Regions from separate parts of the Bradyrhizobium sp. cf659 genome, predicted to be linked through region 3. Evidence: predicted binding sites of a transcription regulator. Region 3 holds the regulator's gene; each other region holds the start of a gene.
What was found. The regulator LexA, encoded in region 3, represses DNA repair genes until DNA is damaged. The targets are predictions, from matches to a motif close to TGTTCNNNNTGTGTTCNG.
Positions count from the first base shown of each region.

Region 1: BM118_RS27370 (ImuA family protein) is a predicted target of LexA. The motif match lies at 1,974-1,991, and genes of this name have one in related genera.
Region 2: uvrA (excinuclease ABC subunit UvrA) is a predicted target of LexA. The motif match lies at 3,839-3,856, and genes of this name have one in related genera.

Region 1 is NZ_FOQJ01000007.1:347,391-352,757, reverse strand. It holds gene BM118_RS27380 (inorganic phosphate transporter) at 1-373, opposite strand, end outside; gene BM118_RS27375 (UdgX family uracil-DNA binding protein) at 481-1,890, opposite strand; gene BM118_RS27370 (ImuA family protein) at 2,054-2,842, shown strand; gene BM118_RS27365 (Y-family DNA polymerase) at 2,739-4,331, shown strand; gene BM118_RS27360 (error-prone DNA polymerase) at 4,328-5,367, shown strand, end outside.
Region 2 is NZ_FOQJ01000001.1:373,401-378,767, reverse strand. It holds gene BM118_RS01860 (single-stranded DNA-binding protein) at 65-559, opposite strand; gene BM118_RS01855 (outer membrane protein) at 1,011-1,772, shown strand; gene BM118_RS01850 (outer membrane protein) at 2,008-2,697, shown strand; gene BM118_RS01845 (outer membrane protein) at 2,923-3,675, shown strand; gene uvrA (excinuclease ABC subunit UvrA) at 3,952-5,367, shown strand, end outside.
Region 3 is NZ_FOQJ01000001.1:245,002-250,368, reverse strand. It holds gene BM118_RS01215 (molybdopterin molybdotransferase MoeA) at 193-1,404, shown strand; gene lexA (transcriptional repressor LexA) at 1,580-2,281, shown strand; gene BM118_RS41060 (hypothetical protein) at 2,460-2,663, shown strand; gene BM118_RS41055 (hypothetical protein) at 2,857-3,291, shown strand; gene BM118_RS01195 (GAF domain-containing protein) at 3,511-4,452, shown strand; gene BM118_RS01190 (ComEC/Rec2 family competence protein) at 4,462-5,367, opposite strand, start outside.

The DNA of each region.
Region 1 (5,367 bases), on a different contig from region 3:
CGGAGGACAGGAGCACGCCGAGGAAGTTGAAGAAGCCCGACCACATCACGGCGACTTCGGCCGGCAGCGAATGGGTGTAGATCACGGTCGCCACCGCGTTGGCGGTGTCGTGGAAGCCGTTGACGAATTCGAAGCCGAGCGCGATCAGCAGCGCGACGAACAGCAGGATGTAGGGCAGGAAGGTCGTCACCCGCGTGCCGGTCGCGTTGACGTCGGCATAGATGCTGTAGGCGACGAACAGCAGGCCCGCGGCGAGGATGCCGAAGAACAGGATCATCGTCAGCGGATTGAAGCCCTTGTCGAGATTTGGCCGCGAGGCCGGCTGGATCGGCGCGGGATCGGCTACCGCGCGGTCGAATGCTACATCGGTCATGTCAGGACGCCCCTTAACTTTCAGGTAAGGGTATTGTCCGCGATGGATTTGAAGGCTGGATGACAAGCGGCGGTTGAAAGGCGTTTTCCCGCCGCTATTTAGGCGATTTAGGCGGCGCGCGCGGATTTCTTCTGCAAGTTGGCCGCGATCTTCAGATCTTCGACAAAGCGCTGATATTCCAGCACCTTGGCCTCCGGATCGGGCAGCCGCAGCAGATAGGACGGGTGCACCGTCACCAAAGCCTTGCAACCGTCGGGAAGGTCGATCAGCCGGCCGCGGGTCTTGCCGATTGGGGTGATCTTGCCGAACACGCTTTGTGCGGCGGTGGCGCCCATCGCCACGACGAGATCGGGTTGAACGGCCGCCAGCTCCCGCTCATACCATTGCCGGCATGCCCGGATCTCCTGTGTATTCGGCTTCTGATGCAGGCGGATTTTTCTGCGCGGCACGAATTTGAAGTGTTTGACCGCGTTGGTGACATAGACCTTCTTGCGATCGACGCCGGCTTCCTCCAGCGCGCGGTCGAGCATCTGGCCGGCGGGGCCGACGAAGGGATGGCCGGCGAGGTCTTCCTTGTCGCCGGGCTGCTCGCCGACCAGCATGATGGTGGCGTCTTTCGGCCCTTCGCCGAACACGGTTTGCGTCGCGTCCTTGTAGAGCGGGCAGGCACGGCAATGCGCGGCCTCCTCGCGGAGCGCTTCGAGATCGTTGGCGGCTGCTTTGTGTCCCATGATGGCTTCCGGACGTGGAGAGATCCGTCCGCCGGTCCAGCGTTCGGCATCGGCGAGCAGGGGTCCAAGTATCGATCCAAGTGTCGATGCGTCCTGGAGGTTCCTCCGGCGCTTCACCGGCGCGTCAGTCGTCGTCAGCCGGTCGGGTTGGAAATGGCGCCGCCAGGTTTCCTCCAGGCGGCCTGGGGCCGGCCACTCCGCCCGGCTGATCCCAGGCGTGAAGGAGATCGCGTGACCGTTCCAATGGGCACAAACGTCAGGCGTGAGGATCGACCAGGGCATGTCGGCAAAACGACGCGCGAAGAACGGCGCGGCGAATGCGACGATGTGATGCTCCGGCTCGAACCAGGCGGCGTAATGCGCCTTCTGCTCGCGCCCGATCTCGCGGAAGCGGACGAGATCGCGCATCCGCTGCGTATCGCGCTGCACGCTGCCAGCCATCGCGGTTGCCTGCGCCACGTCGGGATCACTCATCGTTGCGAGCAGGTCGTGATCGGCCTTCAACCGCCAGAGCAGGCGATAGAGCAGCGCAAAACGCTCGCCGCCACGATGCAGGATCGCGACGCGGGCAAGCTCGATGAAATGGGCCGGCACGGTGAACGTGCTCTCGGTCTCGATCGGCGGAAGGCTCGGCGCTTCGGACAGGCCGGGGGGCATCTGGTCGTCCGTCTGGCCTTGCACGTGCCACACCACGTCCGCCGGGGCGACGTGATGCAGGGCGAATGCGCGTGCGGCTTTGCGCCAGCCGTCAAAATCGGTCTCGCTGTCCAGGGTGACGAGGTACATGGCACTCGAATCCTCTTGATTCCGCTCATGAATCCGAAGGCGCGCCAATTCGATTGACTCCCAGGGCGCCGTTAGCTTTATATTAGAACATATCATGAACAAATGAGCCAGCCACGGGTTCTTATTTTTGAGCCACGGCACTCATCTCAAAGGAGCGGCGAGCATGAGCGGCGCACGCATGAGCGCGCTTGCGACCTTGCGCGGCCAGATCGAGCGCATCGAGACGGCGGAGGTCGTGCATCAGCACGATCGCGTCGCGCTTGGCCACGGCGAGGTCGACAGCGCGCTGAAGGGCGGGCTTGCGCGTGCGGCGATCCACGAGGTGTTTTGCGAGGGGCGCCAGGGCGCCGCCGCGACCGGGTTTGTCATGGGCGTTGCGGGACGCGTGACCGCGCGCCGGCCGCTGCTGTGGGTGCGGCAGGATTTTTCGGAACTGGAAGCCGGCGCGCTGTCGATGAGCGGGCTCGCCGAGCTCGGCCTCGACCCGCGCCGCGTGGTGATGGTGCGTGCGGCCGATGTGGAGAGTGCGCTGCGCACTTCGGCCGATGCACTCGCCTGCGATGCGCTCGGCGCGGTCGTGCTCGAGCTCTGGGGCGAGACGCGGCAGTTCGATCTCGTGGCGAGCCGCAAGCTGACGCTGGCCGCGCAAGGCTCCGGCGTCACCGGCCTGCTGCTGCGGATGGCCGCGCAGCCGCTGCCCTCGACCGCGGAGACACGATGGATGCTGCGTGCGGCGCATTCGCCGCCGGGCTCGATGTGGAGTGCCTGGGGCGCGCCGCGCTTCGATGCCGAGCTGTTGCGTAATCGTCATGGCCCATGCGGCCGGTGGATCATGGAATGGAAATGTGATGAGTGCCAGTTCAGTGAACCGTCGTCGTATCCTCAGCCTGTGGCTGCCGCGCCTGCCCATCGACCGGATCCAGCGGTTTCTTGGCAGCGCCGGACTGCATAAGGACAACGAGCCAAGCGTCGTCGTCATCAAGGACACCAATGCGCTGGTGATCCATGCGCTCGACGATGCGGCGTCGCGTCTCGGGCTGCATATTGGCCAGCCCTTGGCCAATGCCCGGGCGATGTGCCCGGACTTGCGGGTGTTCGATGCCGATGTCGTCGCCGATGCGAAGACACTGAGCGACATCGCCGACTGGTGCGACCGCTTCACGCCGCTGGTTGCGCTCGATCCGCCGCACGGGCTGTTTCTCGACATCACCGGCTGCGCGCATCTGTTCGGCGGGGAAGCCGCGCTGTTGCAGACGCTGGTTCGCGCGCTCGGCCGGCAAGGCTTTGCCGTCAGCGCGGCGATTGCCGGCACCTCGGTCTGCGCGCGCACGCTGACGCGGCAGGTCACAGGCACCATCGTCGCCGATGGCGGGGAGGCGGAGGCGATCAGCCGGCTGCCGGTGTCCGCGCTCGGCGCGGGCGAGGCCATCACCACCGGCCTGCGCCGCGCCGGCCTGAAGACCATCGGCGATGTCGCATCGCGCAGCGCCCACGAAATCACGGCGCGGTTCGGCGCGCGGTTCTCCACGCTGCTCGCGCACGCGCTGGGGCAGGGCGATGCGCCGATCAATCCGCGAAAGCCGCTGCCTGACTACATCGTGGAGAAGCGCTTTGCCGAGCCGATCGCGACCGACACCATGATCGCGATGACGCTGTCGCGGCTCGCCGACACGTTGATCGCGTCCATGGAGAAGCAGGGCAAGGGCGCGCGGCGGCTGGAGGCCGCCTTCTTCCGCACCGATGGCGTGGTGCGCGCGATCATGGTCGAGACCGGACGTCCGGTGACGCGAAGCGCCGTCATCGACCGCCTGTTCCGCGAGCGGCTCGATGCGCTCGCCGATCCCCTCGATCCCGGCTTCGGCTTCGACATGGTGCGGCTGTCGGCGAGCCGCACCGAGATCGTGGTGCAGGAGCAGCGCGATCTCGACGCCCATGTCCACGACAATGACGAGCTCGCCGCGCTGATCGACCGCATCGCCGCGGGGATCGGTGGCAAGCGCGTCGTCGTGCACCTGCCGCAGGACACGCATATCCCTGAATGTGCGGTGATGGCCGCGCCGGCGCAGCATCATCTCGCCGCCGCCATGCAGGCCGAATGGCCGGCACGTGTCGAGAGCGAGCCGCCGCTGCGCCCGTTGCGGCTGTTCGACAAGCCTGAGCCGATCAAGGTGCCGTTCGCGACCGTGCCTGATGGTCCGCCGCATCAATTCACCTGGCGCCGCGCACTGCATGCGGTGGTGCGCGTGGAAGGGCCCGAACGCATCGCCATGGAATGGTGGCGGCAGGACGGCAAGCAGTTCACGCGGGACTATTTCCGCATCGAGGATGCCGAAGGCCTGCGCTTCTGGATTTTTCGCGACGGTCTTTACGAGGGAGAGGTGTTCGACGACGACGGCAAGCCGGTTCCTCCCGGCTGGTATGTGCACGGTCTCTTCGCATGACCGCGTCCGCTTATGCCGAGATCGGCATCACCACCAACTTCTCGTTCCTGCGCGGCGGCTCGGATCCGCGCGCCTATGTGCATCAGGCGAGCATCCTCGGCATTCCCGCGATCGGCATTGCCGATCACAACACGCTTGCCGGCGTGGTGCGGGCCTACAAGGAGCTCGACAATGACAAGGTGCTGCACAAGCCAAAGCTGCTGATCGGCACGCGCATCGTCTTCATCGACGGCACGCCCGACATTTTTGTCTATCCGCGCGACCGCGCAGCCTATGGACGGCTCTGCCAGCTTCTCACCAGGGGCAAGCGCGGCGACGACATCACGCGGATCGAGAAGGGCGAGTGTCGTCTCACCTTCCCTGATCTCCTCGAGTTTTCGGAAGGCCAGCTTCTGGTCCTGACCCTGCCGCATCGCTTCGAGCCGGCGCAGGCGCTGGATGTTCTTGCAACGCTCAAGGCGACCCGCGCCGATGGCGTGTGGCTGGCGGCGAGCCTGGTCTATCGCGGCGACGACCGGCGTCGCCTGGCGCGGCTCGATGATCTCGCGGGAAAAGCAAGGGTGCCGCTGCTCGCGACCAACGAGGTGCTCTACCACGATCCCGGCCGCCGCCCCCTCCAGGACGTGCTGACTTGCATCCGTGAAAAGACCACGATCGAGGCGGTCGGACGGAAGCTCGAGGCCAATGCCGAGCGCTTTCTCAAAACTCCACGAGAAATGTCGCGGCTGTTCCGGGACTTTCCCGAGGCGATCGCGGAGACCATGCGCTTTGTGAACAGGATCGACTTCTCGCTCGACCAGCTCAAATATCAATATCCGGACGAACCGGTGCCGCCGGGCAAGACCGCGCAAGGGCATCTGGAGGATCTGACCTGGGCGGGCGTCGATAAATATTTCGCCGGCGAAATCGATGACAAGCTGCGTGCCACACTCAAGAAAGAGCTCGCGCTGATCGCCGAGTTGAAATACGCGCACTACTTCCTCACCGTGCACGACATCGTCCATTACGCGCGCAGCCAGAATATTCTGTGCCAGGG
Region 2 (5,367 bases), 130 kb from region 3:
TGGTCAGAAATCCTGTTGCTTTACGCGAGCAAGACGACATTCGAGGCGAAGCGCCCCGCCCGCCTCAGAACGGGATGTCGTCGTCCATGTCGCTGTTGCGGCCGCCGCCACCGGCAGCAACGGCGCGGCGCGGCGCGCTGCTGACCGGACCGGAGGAGCCGAAATCGCCGCCCGGCTCCTCGCCGAAGCTGCCGCCTCCCCCGCCGCCGCGGCCGTCGAGCATCGTGAGCGTCGAGTTGAAGCCCTGGAGCACGACTTCGGTGGAGTACTTCTCCACGCCGCTCTGGTCGGTCCATTTGCGGGTCTGGAGCGCGCCCTCGATGTAAACCTTGGCGCCCTTCTTCAGGTATTGCTCGGCGACCTTGCAGAGCCCTTCATTGAAGATCACGACTCGGTGCCACTCGGTCTTCTCCTTGCGCTCGCCACTGTTCTTGTCGCGCCAGGTCTCCGAGGTCGCGATGCTCAAATTCGCGATCGGCCGCCCGTCCTGGGTGCGGCGGATTTCAGGATCCTTGCCGAGATTTCCAACCAGAATGACTTTGTTGACGCTTCCCGCCATCGCCGCTCTCCACTCCGAATGCCGCTGAATTCATAAGGCCCGACCGCGCCCCGCGGTCCTCTGCAACCTGTTGAGGCGACCCTATACGCTTGCGCGGGCCGATCAGCCCATCAGCCCTCAGGTTATCCCCATATATAGCATCGGCCACCGGTTTGTTCCAGATTTGTTCCTGCCCGTGCGAGTGCGAAATGTTTGGGCCGGACGGTACCCACGTGCTGCCCAAATAGTTTGCGCTGGATGGAACTTTTCCAGGTTCCCGCGAACGACCAAAAGTACTTAACATTCATCAAGTTACAAACGTTTCAGTTGCCTTGCGACTGTTGCATTTCGGCGACGGACTCTGCCTCCCGATTAAGCTACGTTTGCCTTGGAATTAAGTTCATATGGGCGTCGCGCCTGATTGGCCGCTTCGGGGAACTTCAAGAAGCGGATCGAAACTGGGGAGACTGCAATGAATAAGATTTTGATTGGTGCAATCGGTGCAATGGCGCTGAGCCTGTCGGCTCCCGCAAGCGCGGCGGATCTCGCTGCGCGTCCCTACACCAAGGCTCCGCCGCCGATGGTCGCGGCCATCTACGACTGGAGCGGCTTCTACATCGGCATCAACGGCGGCTGGGGTACGAGCCGCAATTGCTGGGACTTCGTGACGCCGGTCGTCGGCACGCTGGTTGACGACGGCTGTCATGACTCATCGGGCGGCACGGTCGGTGGTCAGATCGGCTACCGCTGGCAGTCCAGCAATTGGGTGTTTGGCGTGGAAGGCCAAGGCAACTGGGCTGACTTCAGCGGAAACAACATCAGCCCGACTGCTCCAGGTCAGCAGAACCGTACGCGGATCGATGCGTTCGGCCTGATTACCGGCCAGATCGGCTATGCCTGGAATAACGTTTTGTTCTACGTGAAGGGTGGCGCCGCCGTCGTGGACGACAAATACGACCTCATCGTCGCGCCAGGATTCGTGGGTGCAGGCACTGTCTTCGGTTCGGCCCGCGACACCCGCTGGGGTGGAACGGTCGGCGCGGGTGTCGAATTTGGCTTCGCCCCGAACTGGTCTGTGGGCGTCGAGTACAATCACATCTTCCTTGGCGATCGTAACGTCGACTTCAACTTCGCCGGCGCGTTCGTTCAGACCGAACGCGTCAGCCAGGACGTCGATATGGCTCTCGTCCGCGTGAACTACCGTTGGGGCGGCCCCGCGATCGCCAGGTACTGATCGCAAGCAGCGCTTCTTCTGACGAAAGGCCGGCCTCGCGCCGGCCTTTTTGCTGCTTCACGGCCTCGAGGAACAATAAGTCAATAACCGTTACGTTTTGTGTCTGTTGTGGCTTTTTAGAGACACAACTTGCAGCTTTGTTGGTGTAAGCACGACATCAGTTGGACCACAGCGTCCGATGCCCTTCCCTATCGTGGAAGGCACAACAGAAACTGGGACTGGGATTAGGTTGAAAATGAAGAAGGTTTTGTTGGCTTCGGCCTGTTTGTTCGCTCTGGCCGCCCCCGCGTCGGCTGCTGATCTCGCGGCTCGCCCGTACACGAAGGCTCCGGTGGCTGTGGCCTCGGTCTACAACTGGACCGGCTTCTACCTCGGTATCGTTGGCGGTGGCGCCTGGGAAAACGCTTCGGGCGACCCGAAGATGAAGGGTGGCTTCGTCGGCGGCACCGCCGGCTACAACTGGCAGACCGGCAACGTCGTGTTCGGTATCGAGGCCGATGGCGCCTGGGCTGACGTCAGCGCTACGGCGACCGGCGCCACCGTTGTCCCCGGCTTCGGCGTTGTGACCGCAACCGCGACCTCGAAGACCGATGCCATGGGCACCGTGCGCGGCCGCATCGGCTACGCTGTCAACCAGGTCCTGTTCTACGGCACCGGCGGCTACGCCTGGATCGACAACAAGATCTCCCTCTCCGCTCTCGGCGTGACCGCGTCGGACAGCAAGTGGCACTCCGGCTGGACCGTCGGTGCGGGCGTCGAAGCGTTCTTCGCGCCGCAGTGGTCGGTCAAGGGCGAGTACCTCTATCGCAGCCTCGGCGGCGAGACCTACTTCTCGGGCGCCCTCCCCACCGGCACGCTCAACTTCCACACCGTGCAGGTCGGCGTGAACTATCACTTCGGGGGCCCGGTGGTCGCGAAGTACTGATCTTCGCCACCGACGTCACATCGTCACGAAAGGCCGGCCTCGCGCCGGCCTTTTTGTTTTTCGCGCCCAAGTATCCAATCCAGCCGGTCGCTAGCGTTTTCGGAGAGGTGTGGCACCTCGGTGACACAACCTTTGGCTTTAGTGGTGTAAAAGCAATGCCATCAGTTGGGTCGTTAGGTCCGCTGCTTTTCGCCGACAAAGAGAAACGAAACTGGGGAATTTGAAATGAAGAGGATTGTGCTGGCTTCGGCCAGTTTGCTCGCACTCAGCGCGTTGGCTCCTGCCTCGGCGGCCGACCTGGCGGCCCGCCCCTATACCAAGGCGCCGATCGCTGTGGCCTCGGTCTACAACTGGTCCGGCTTCTATATCGGCCTCAACGGCGGCGGCGCCTCGAGCCGCAACTGCTGGGATCTCAACTCGGTCCTCGGCGTGGCCATCCCCGTTACGGCTGAAGGCTGTCACAATGCGACCGGCGGCCTCGTCGGTGGCCAAATCGGTTATCGCTGGCAGTCGGCCAGCTGGGTATTCGGCCTCGAAGCTCAGGGCGACTGGGCCGACCTGAAGGGCTCGAACACGAGCTCGCCCGCAGCGCTCGCGCCGCTGGTCAACCAGACCAAGATCGATGCGCTCGGCCTGTTCACCGGCCAGGTCGGCTATGCCTGGAACAACGTGCTCTGGTACGTGAAGGGTGGCGCGGCCGTCACGCACGCCAAATACAACGGCCTGTTCGGCGGCGTGGTCATCGACAGCGCCAGCGAGACGCGCTGGGGTGGCGCGGTCGGCACCGGCCTCGAATTCGGCTTCGCGCCGAACTGGTCCGTTGCGATCGAATACGACCATCTGTTCATGGGCGGCCGCGATGTCAGCTTTACGGTTCTCGGCGCCAACGACCGCATCGACCGCATCAAGCAGGACGTCGACATGGGCACTGTCCGCCTCAACTACACCTTCGGCGGCCCGGTCGTGGCAAAGTACTGAGCTTCGCCACCGACGTCACATCGTCACGAAAGGCCGGCCTCGCGCCGGCCTTTTTGTTTTGGCGGTACATTCAGCGCAGTTCCGCACGCTCTGCTGCTGCCAGATGCCGCCAGCACGCCAACAATCCGTTGACGATTCGCAACTCGCACTGGAAATCCGTCGCCGTTCTTCCTACGTTCGCTGGCAACCCCATCGGCGCCGATCCCGGTTCCGGGCAAAGCGCGCCTTCACCCTCGGCGCGGCCGCGCGTCTTTGGGATTCCCTGAGGACACCGGGATGGATGAAGTGATCAAGGCGAAGCGCCAACAACAGAACGCGGGCTCCAGCCTGCGCGCAATTACGATCCGTGGCGCGCGCGAGCACAACCTCAAGAACATCGACGTCGAGATTCCCCGCGACAAGCTCGTGGTGTTCACCGGCCTGTCCGGCTCCGGCAAATCCTCGCTCGCCTTCGACACCATCTATGCCGAGGGCCAGCGCCGCTACGTCGAATCGCTGTCGGCCTATGCACGCCAGTTCCTGGAGATGATGCAGAAGCCTGACGTGGACCAGATCGACGGCCTGTCGCCGGCGATCTCGATCGAGCAGAAGACGACATCGAAGAATCCGCGCTCCACCGTCGGCACGGTCACCGAGATCTACGACTACATGCGCCTGCTCTGGGCGCGCGTCGGCGTGCCCTATTCGCCCGCCACCGGCCTGCCGATCGAGAGCCAGACCGTCTCGCAGATGGTGGACCGCGTGCTGGCGCTGCCCGAGGGCACGCGCCTCTATCTGCTCGCTCCCGTCGTGCGCGGCCGCAAGGGCGAGTACCGCAAGGAGCTCGCCGAATGGCTCAAGAAGGGCTTTCAGCGCGTCAAGATCGACGGCACCTTCCATGAGCTCGCGGAAGCGCCGACACTGGACAAGAAGTTTCCGCACGACATCGACGTCGTCGTCGACCGCATCGTGGTGCGCGCCGACATCGGCCAGCGTCTCGCCGAAAGCTTTGAGACCGCGCTGAAGCTCGCCGAGGGCCTTGCCGTCGTCGAGTTCGCCGATGCGCCCGCGGCGGCGCCGGCCGAGGAAAAGAAGAAGACCGCGAAGATCCACGACAAGAGCGGACCCGAGCGCATCCTGTTCTCGGAAAAGTTCGCCTGCCCGGTGTCCGGCTTCACGATCCCCGAGATCGAGCCGCGCCTGTTCTCGTTCAACAATCCCTATGGCGCGTGTCCTGCCTGCGGCGGCCTCGGCGTCGAGCAGCATGTCGACGAGGATCTCGTCATCCCCGACAAGGAGCTCGCCATTGGCAAGGGCGCGATCGCGCCCTGGGCCAAGTCGTCGTCTCCCTACTACGTTCAGACGCTGACGGCGCTCGGCAAGCACTACAAGTTCACGCTGACCACCAAATGGAAGGATCTGCCCAAGAAGACGAGAGACGCGATCCTCCACGGCTCGGGCGAGGACGAGATCAAGTTCTCCTACGAGGATGGCGTCCGCTCCTACGACACCAAGAAGCCGTTCGAGGGCGTCATCACCAACATCAACCGCCGCTACCGCGAGACCGAGAGCGAGTGGGCGCGCGAGGAGCTGGCGAAGTATTTCCACGACGTGCCCTGCGGCGCCTGCAACGGCTTCCGGCTCAAGCCCGAGGCGCTCTGCGTCAAGGTCGGCACCAAGCATATCGGCGAGATCTCGGAGCTGTCGGTCAGG
Region 3 (5,367 bases):
GCCATGGCCACACTCGTACCGGTCTTTCCGATCGTCCGGATGATGCCGCGCCGCACTTGGCGTTCTCCATAGAAGAGCGGCCGAGCGACGGGATGAATTATCCTGCCTCGTCGCTGTTTTGCCTCCGCGCCCGCACTCGGATAGAACGTTCGCCGTTCATTCACCCGAACGTGCCTTGCAGGAGTCTTCCCCGTGGCCTTGATGCCGGTTTCTGACGCGCTCGCCGCGGTGCTGGCCGGCGTGGAGCCGTTGCCTGAAGAGATGATTCCACTCGACGAGGCCTACCACCGGGTGCTCGCGCGCGACGTCGCGGCGCGGCGTACGCAGCCGCCGGAGGCGATGTCGGCGATGGACGGCTACGCCGTGCGCGCGGCCGATGCAGCCAAGGTCGACGCACAGCTCACCGTGATCGGCGAGATCGCGGCGGGCCGGCCGTTTGCGGGATCGGTCGGCGTCGGCGAAGCGATGCGAATCTTCACCGGCGGCGTCGTTCCGGCTGGCGCGGACGCGGTCGTGATCCAGGAGGACACGGTCGCCGACGGCAGGCGCATCACGATCAAGCAAGCCGCCGTCACGGGGCGGCACATCCGTCCCGCCGGCGTCGACTTCTCCGAGGGCGACGTGCTCCTGCGCAAGGGAACCCGGCTCACCGAGCGCGACCTCGCACTCGCCGCCGGGATGAATCACCCGCACCTCCCCATCCGCCGCCGCCCAAAGGTCGCGATCCTCGCCACCGGCGACGAGCTGGTGATGCCAGGCACCACACCGGGTGCCGGCCAGATCGTCTATTCCAACGGCTACGCCCTGCACGCGCTCGCCCGCCAGGAGGGCGCAGATACCGTCGACCTCGGTGTTGCCGCTGATACGCTGGAGGCCACCACCGCCGGCATCCGCCGTGCCCGCGAAAGCGGCGCCGATATCCTGATTACGACCGGCGGCGCCTCGGTCGGCGACCACGATCTGGTCCAGCAGGCGCTGAGGGACGAAGGCATCGCGATGGCGTTCTGGAAGATCGCGATGCGGCCGGGCAAGCCGATGATGCACGGCCGGTTAGGAACGATGGGTGTGATCGGCCTGCCCGGCAATCCCGTGTCGTCCTATGTGTGCGCCTTCCTGTTCATGGTGCCGTTGATTCGCGCTCTGTCGGGCCGCGCCGTGATTCATCATCGTCGCGAGCGCGCCGTGCTCGGCCGCGACCTCGGTGCCAATGACCAGCGCGAAGATTATCTGCGCGCACGTCTGGAGCGGCGCGACGACGGCACGCTTGTCGCCCTTCCCGTCGATCATCAGGATTCCTCACTGCTTGCGAATCTCGCTGCGGCACAGGCACTTCTCGTGCGCGCGCCGTTCGCACCCAAGGCCGAGGCCGGCACGCCTTGCGAGGTGCTGCGACTGCCCGCCTGAACCCGCTGGTCATGCGCGTTCCGCGAACTTTGTCGCGTTCACGGTAAATTAAGCAGTTGCGGAACACATATCGAACATATAGTGTCCGTTCATGATTTGTTTCGAGCATCTGGCGGCTCGCCGCTGAATTCACCGTCTCGGAATCGAACGACATCAACCGGGGGATTTGGTCGAGATGTTAACGCGCAAACAATACGAGCTTCTGCGATTCATCAGCGAGCGTTTGAAGGAAAGCGGCGTGCCGCCCTCCTTCGACGAGATGAAGGACGCGCTCGACCTGCGCTCGAAGTCAGGCATCCATCGCCTGATCACCGCATTGGAGGAGCGCGGCTTCATCCGGCGTCTGCCCAACCGGGCCCGCGCGATCGAGGTGATCAAGCTGCCCGAGCTCCAGGCCGCCGCCGGCAGCCGGCGTGGCTTCACGCCGAGCGTCATCGAGGGCAATCTCGGCAAGGTGCGAGCGAGCTCCAGCGCGTCCGTGGAAGAGGGCGAGCGCCCCGTCGCGGTGCCGGTGATGGGCCGCATCGCGGCCGGCACGCCGATCGAAGCGCTGCAGACCCGCAGCCACACCATCAGCGTACCGCCTGACATGCTCGGTTCGGGCGAGCACTACGCGCTCGAAGTGCGCGGCGACTCGATGGTCGAAGCCGGCATCCTCGACGGCGATATGGCGCTGATCCAGCGCAACGAGAGCGCCGACACCGGCGACATCGTGGTGGCGCTGATCGACGACGAGGAAGCGACGCTGAAGCGCTTCCGCCGCCGCGGTGCCTCGATCGCGCTCGAGCCCGCCAATGCGGCCTATGAGGTCCGCATCCTGCCGCCCAACCGGGTGAAGATTCAGGGCAAGCTGATCGGCCTGTACCGCAAGTACTGAGCGCGCCCCGCCGGTTGGCGACCCGCGCGTTGACGATTGGAGCGGACGATTGTCCGCTCCGGCTGGATAGTCTTTCTGGTTTTGCACAGATTATCCGGCCCCTTCTCCAGCGCTACATCCTCGGCACGCCGCACGAAGCCCTCATCGCTTCGCGGCGCTGGAAATCGAGGAGACCATCATGCGCAAGATCGTTTTGAGCGCCGTCACGATGACGCTGATCGCAGCATCGGCGTCGCAAGCCTTCGCCGCACAGTCACACCAAGTCCGCAAGGCAACGCCGCCGACGACGAGCGAGCAATTGCGCAATGCCCGCAACGCCGTCGCGCAGCCGTCGCAACCCGCCTGGCAATATTCGGGCTGGTCGGCACCTGCTGGTCGCTGACGGAGACGCACGCCAAATGCACGAGAGCGGACTTTGTTCCTCGTGCATTTGAAAAAGATATTGTGATGGCAGCGCGCGGACCTAAGCCGCAGATTTGCCTACAACCGAGAAGACGCTAACATGCTTCCACTCTGATAGAGGCCTGTGCCTCCGAAGGAGGTGCGGGTTGCTATCTTCGAATGAGGAGCACCCGATGTGTGACTACAGCCTGCATGCCGTCGCGACGCGTCCCGCGGAAGTCGGCGAGACGATCGTCACGACCACCTTCCGAGGCACCTCGACGCGCGGCTTCGCCTCCGAAGCCGACATGTCCGTCGCGGTCTGCCTGCTGCCGGGGACGGAGCTCGCCTTCGCCGACAACGTCCGCTACGACAATCGCTGGATCTGGACGCGCACCATCAACTCGCGTGTCGGCAAGTTCGGCAAGATCGATCCGCACATTCCCGATCGCCATCACGACGCGATCGAATTCCCCGACGGCAAATACGTACTGGTGACGCAGCTCGTCGAAGGCCAGCGCGCGACCGTGCTGCAGTTGCCGGTGACCCAGCCCGTCGGCGAACGCGAGCACAAGCCGCAGGTCACCGCCGATGGTCGGCCGACCGTCACCCGCCTGCCGATCGGCTGACGTAGCAACCCCGGCTCGCGGGTCGGGGCCAGGATTGAAATCGCCATCGCCGGCCGTGGCCGGCGACCCGGTATGGTTTGCGTCCTGAGAATCCAATCTGCCGAGCCCCCCGCGGCTCCCCGTCGCACGAAGTTTGCGCGGCCCTGCCTGAATTTTGAACGTCCGTTCCGCGGCCAGATCGCCGATGCTGTCATTGGCTCGAGGCGGCGGACACGGTCGATGAAAACCTTCATTCGCGTCGTTGAACTCTGGGTGCCCGACCGGACGCGCATGCGGCTGGAATTCGGCGGCGGCCTCTATGGCGAAGGGCTGTCCGCGTTCAAGGCGGTGAGCGAGAACTTGCGCTTCGGATACGACGAGGGCCTTCCCGGCAAGGCCTGGGCCAGCGGCCATCCCGTGATCCTCACCAAATTCGCCAACTCCTATTTCAAGCGGACCGATCAGGCGCTCGCGGCCGGCCTCACCTGCGGCGTGGCGGTGCCGGTGTTTTCAGGCGAATTCTTGCAGGCCGTCATGGTGCTGTTCTGCGGCGACGACGAGGCGCATGTCGGCGCGATCGAGCTCTGGCACAATGATCCCGATATCTCCCACGAGATGGGGCTCGTCGACGGCTACTATGGCACCGCCGACATGTTCGAATTCAACTCCCGCCACACCAGGTTTCCCCGCGGCTTCGGCCTGCCCGGACGCACCTGGAAAGCGGGTCTGCCGCTGATCATCAAGGATCTGCACAACGCCAAAAGTTTTCTGCGCTGGGAAGAGGCTGCCGAAGTCGGAATCAATCTCGGCGTCGGCGTGCCCTACCGGACCGGCACCGACCAGACCTGGGTGCTGACCTTCCTCTCCGCGCAGGCGACGCCGATTGCGCGGCGCTTCGAGATCTGGGTGCCGAACGAGGCCCGCTCAGCGCTGGTCTTTCGCGCCGGCGATTGCAGCGCGCAGACCGACCTCGCCGCGCTCTACGCGGACAAATCCATCGCCAGGGGTGAAGGCAGCATCGGCGGAGCCTGGGCCACCGGCATGCCCGCACTCAACGACGATCTCGCGCATGACCGCTCAGCCGCGGCCGCGGAGGCCCGCGCGTCTGGACTGAGCCAGATGGTGGCCCTGCCGGTGATCGGGGCCACAGGGCTCGACGCCGTGCTGGCCTGGTACCTGTAGCCCGTCCGCTCAATCCTCGGCCTGCATGTCCGCCTCGGACGGTGTCGCGTCCCGGCTGCGGGGAGCCGCCGCCTGCGGCGCAAGGCTCGTACCGAAATCGCCCTCGCCGGCGGTCGCCGGCGACCACGGACGGTCGGTGCCTCTCGCTTTCACCGACTGAACCACAAAGCCGTCGCCGCGCCGTGTCAGCGCGAGCGCACCTTGCGCGGCGAGACGCTGCCGGTCGACCACCATCGCCGCACAATCCGGTGGCGCCGGCCGCGCCGTCACCACCAGCGCGGCGCGGCTGCAATCATCCGCCAGCGCGTCGATGCGCATGGCCAGCGCGACCAGGCGCCCGTCGGCGAGCGGTGTCACGCAGCCGGCCTCGTCGCACGACACGCCGGCGGCGAGCGAGGGACTAGCGGCATCGCGCGGATCGGCGTCTGCAGCGAGCCACTCCTTCAGCAGAAAGCCGTCCTTGCTGGCCCGGATCATTTGCAGGCGCCCGTCCCTGCCCCGGACCGCGACGCTCTGGCCGTCCCCGGCGATCAGGATATCCGGCTGCCGCCCCGACAGCCCCCAGAGGACCGCCACCAGCAGCACCAGCGCGCCGGACCAGCGCAAGGGCGTGCGCAGCAGGCCCATCACGATGATCCCCAGGCTGGCCGCGATCAGCGGCGCGATGCCGAAAGCCGGGATGCGGCCGACGGCGCCCGGCAGTGCCGCCACCCAGCGCGAGACCGCGACCATCCAGTCGATGCCGATCCCCATCAGCCACCAGAACACGCCGTCGAGCCCGAACGGCGCCGCGAGCAATCCGAGCAGTCCGGCAGGCATCACCAGCGCAGAGACCACCGGCATCGCGCCGAGATTGGCGAGCACGCCGTAGGGCGTGACGCGATGGAAATGGAAGGCGGCATAGGGCGTGGTCGC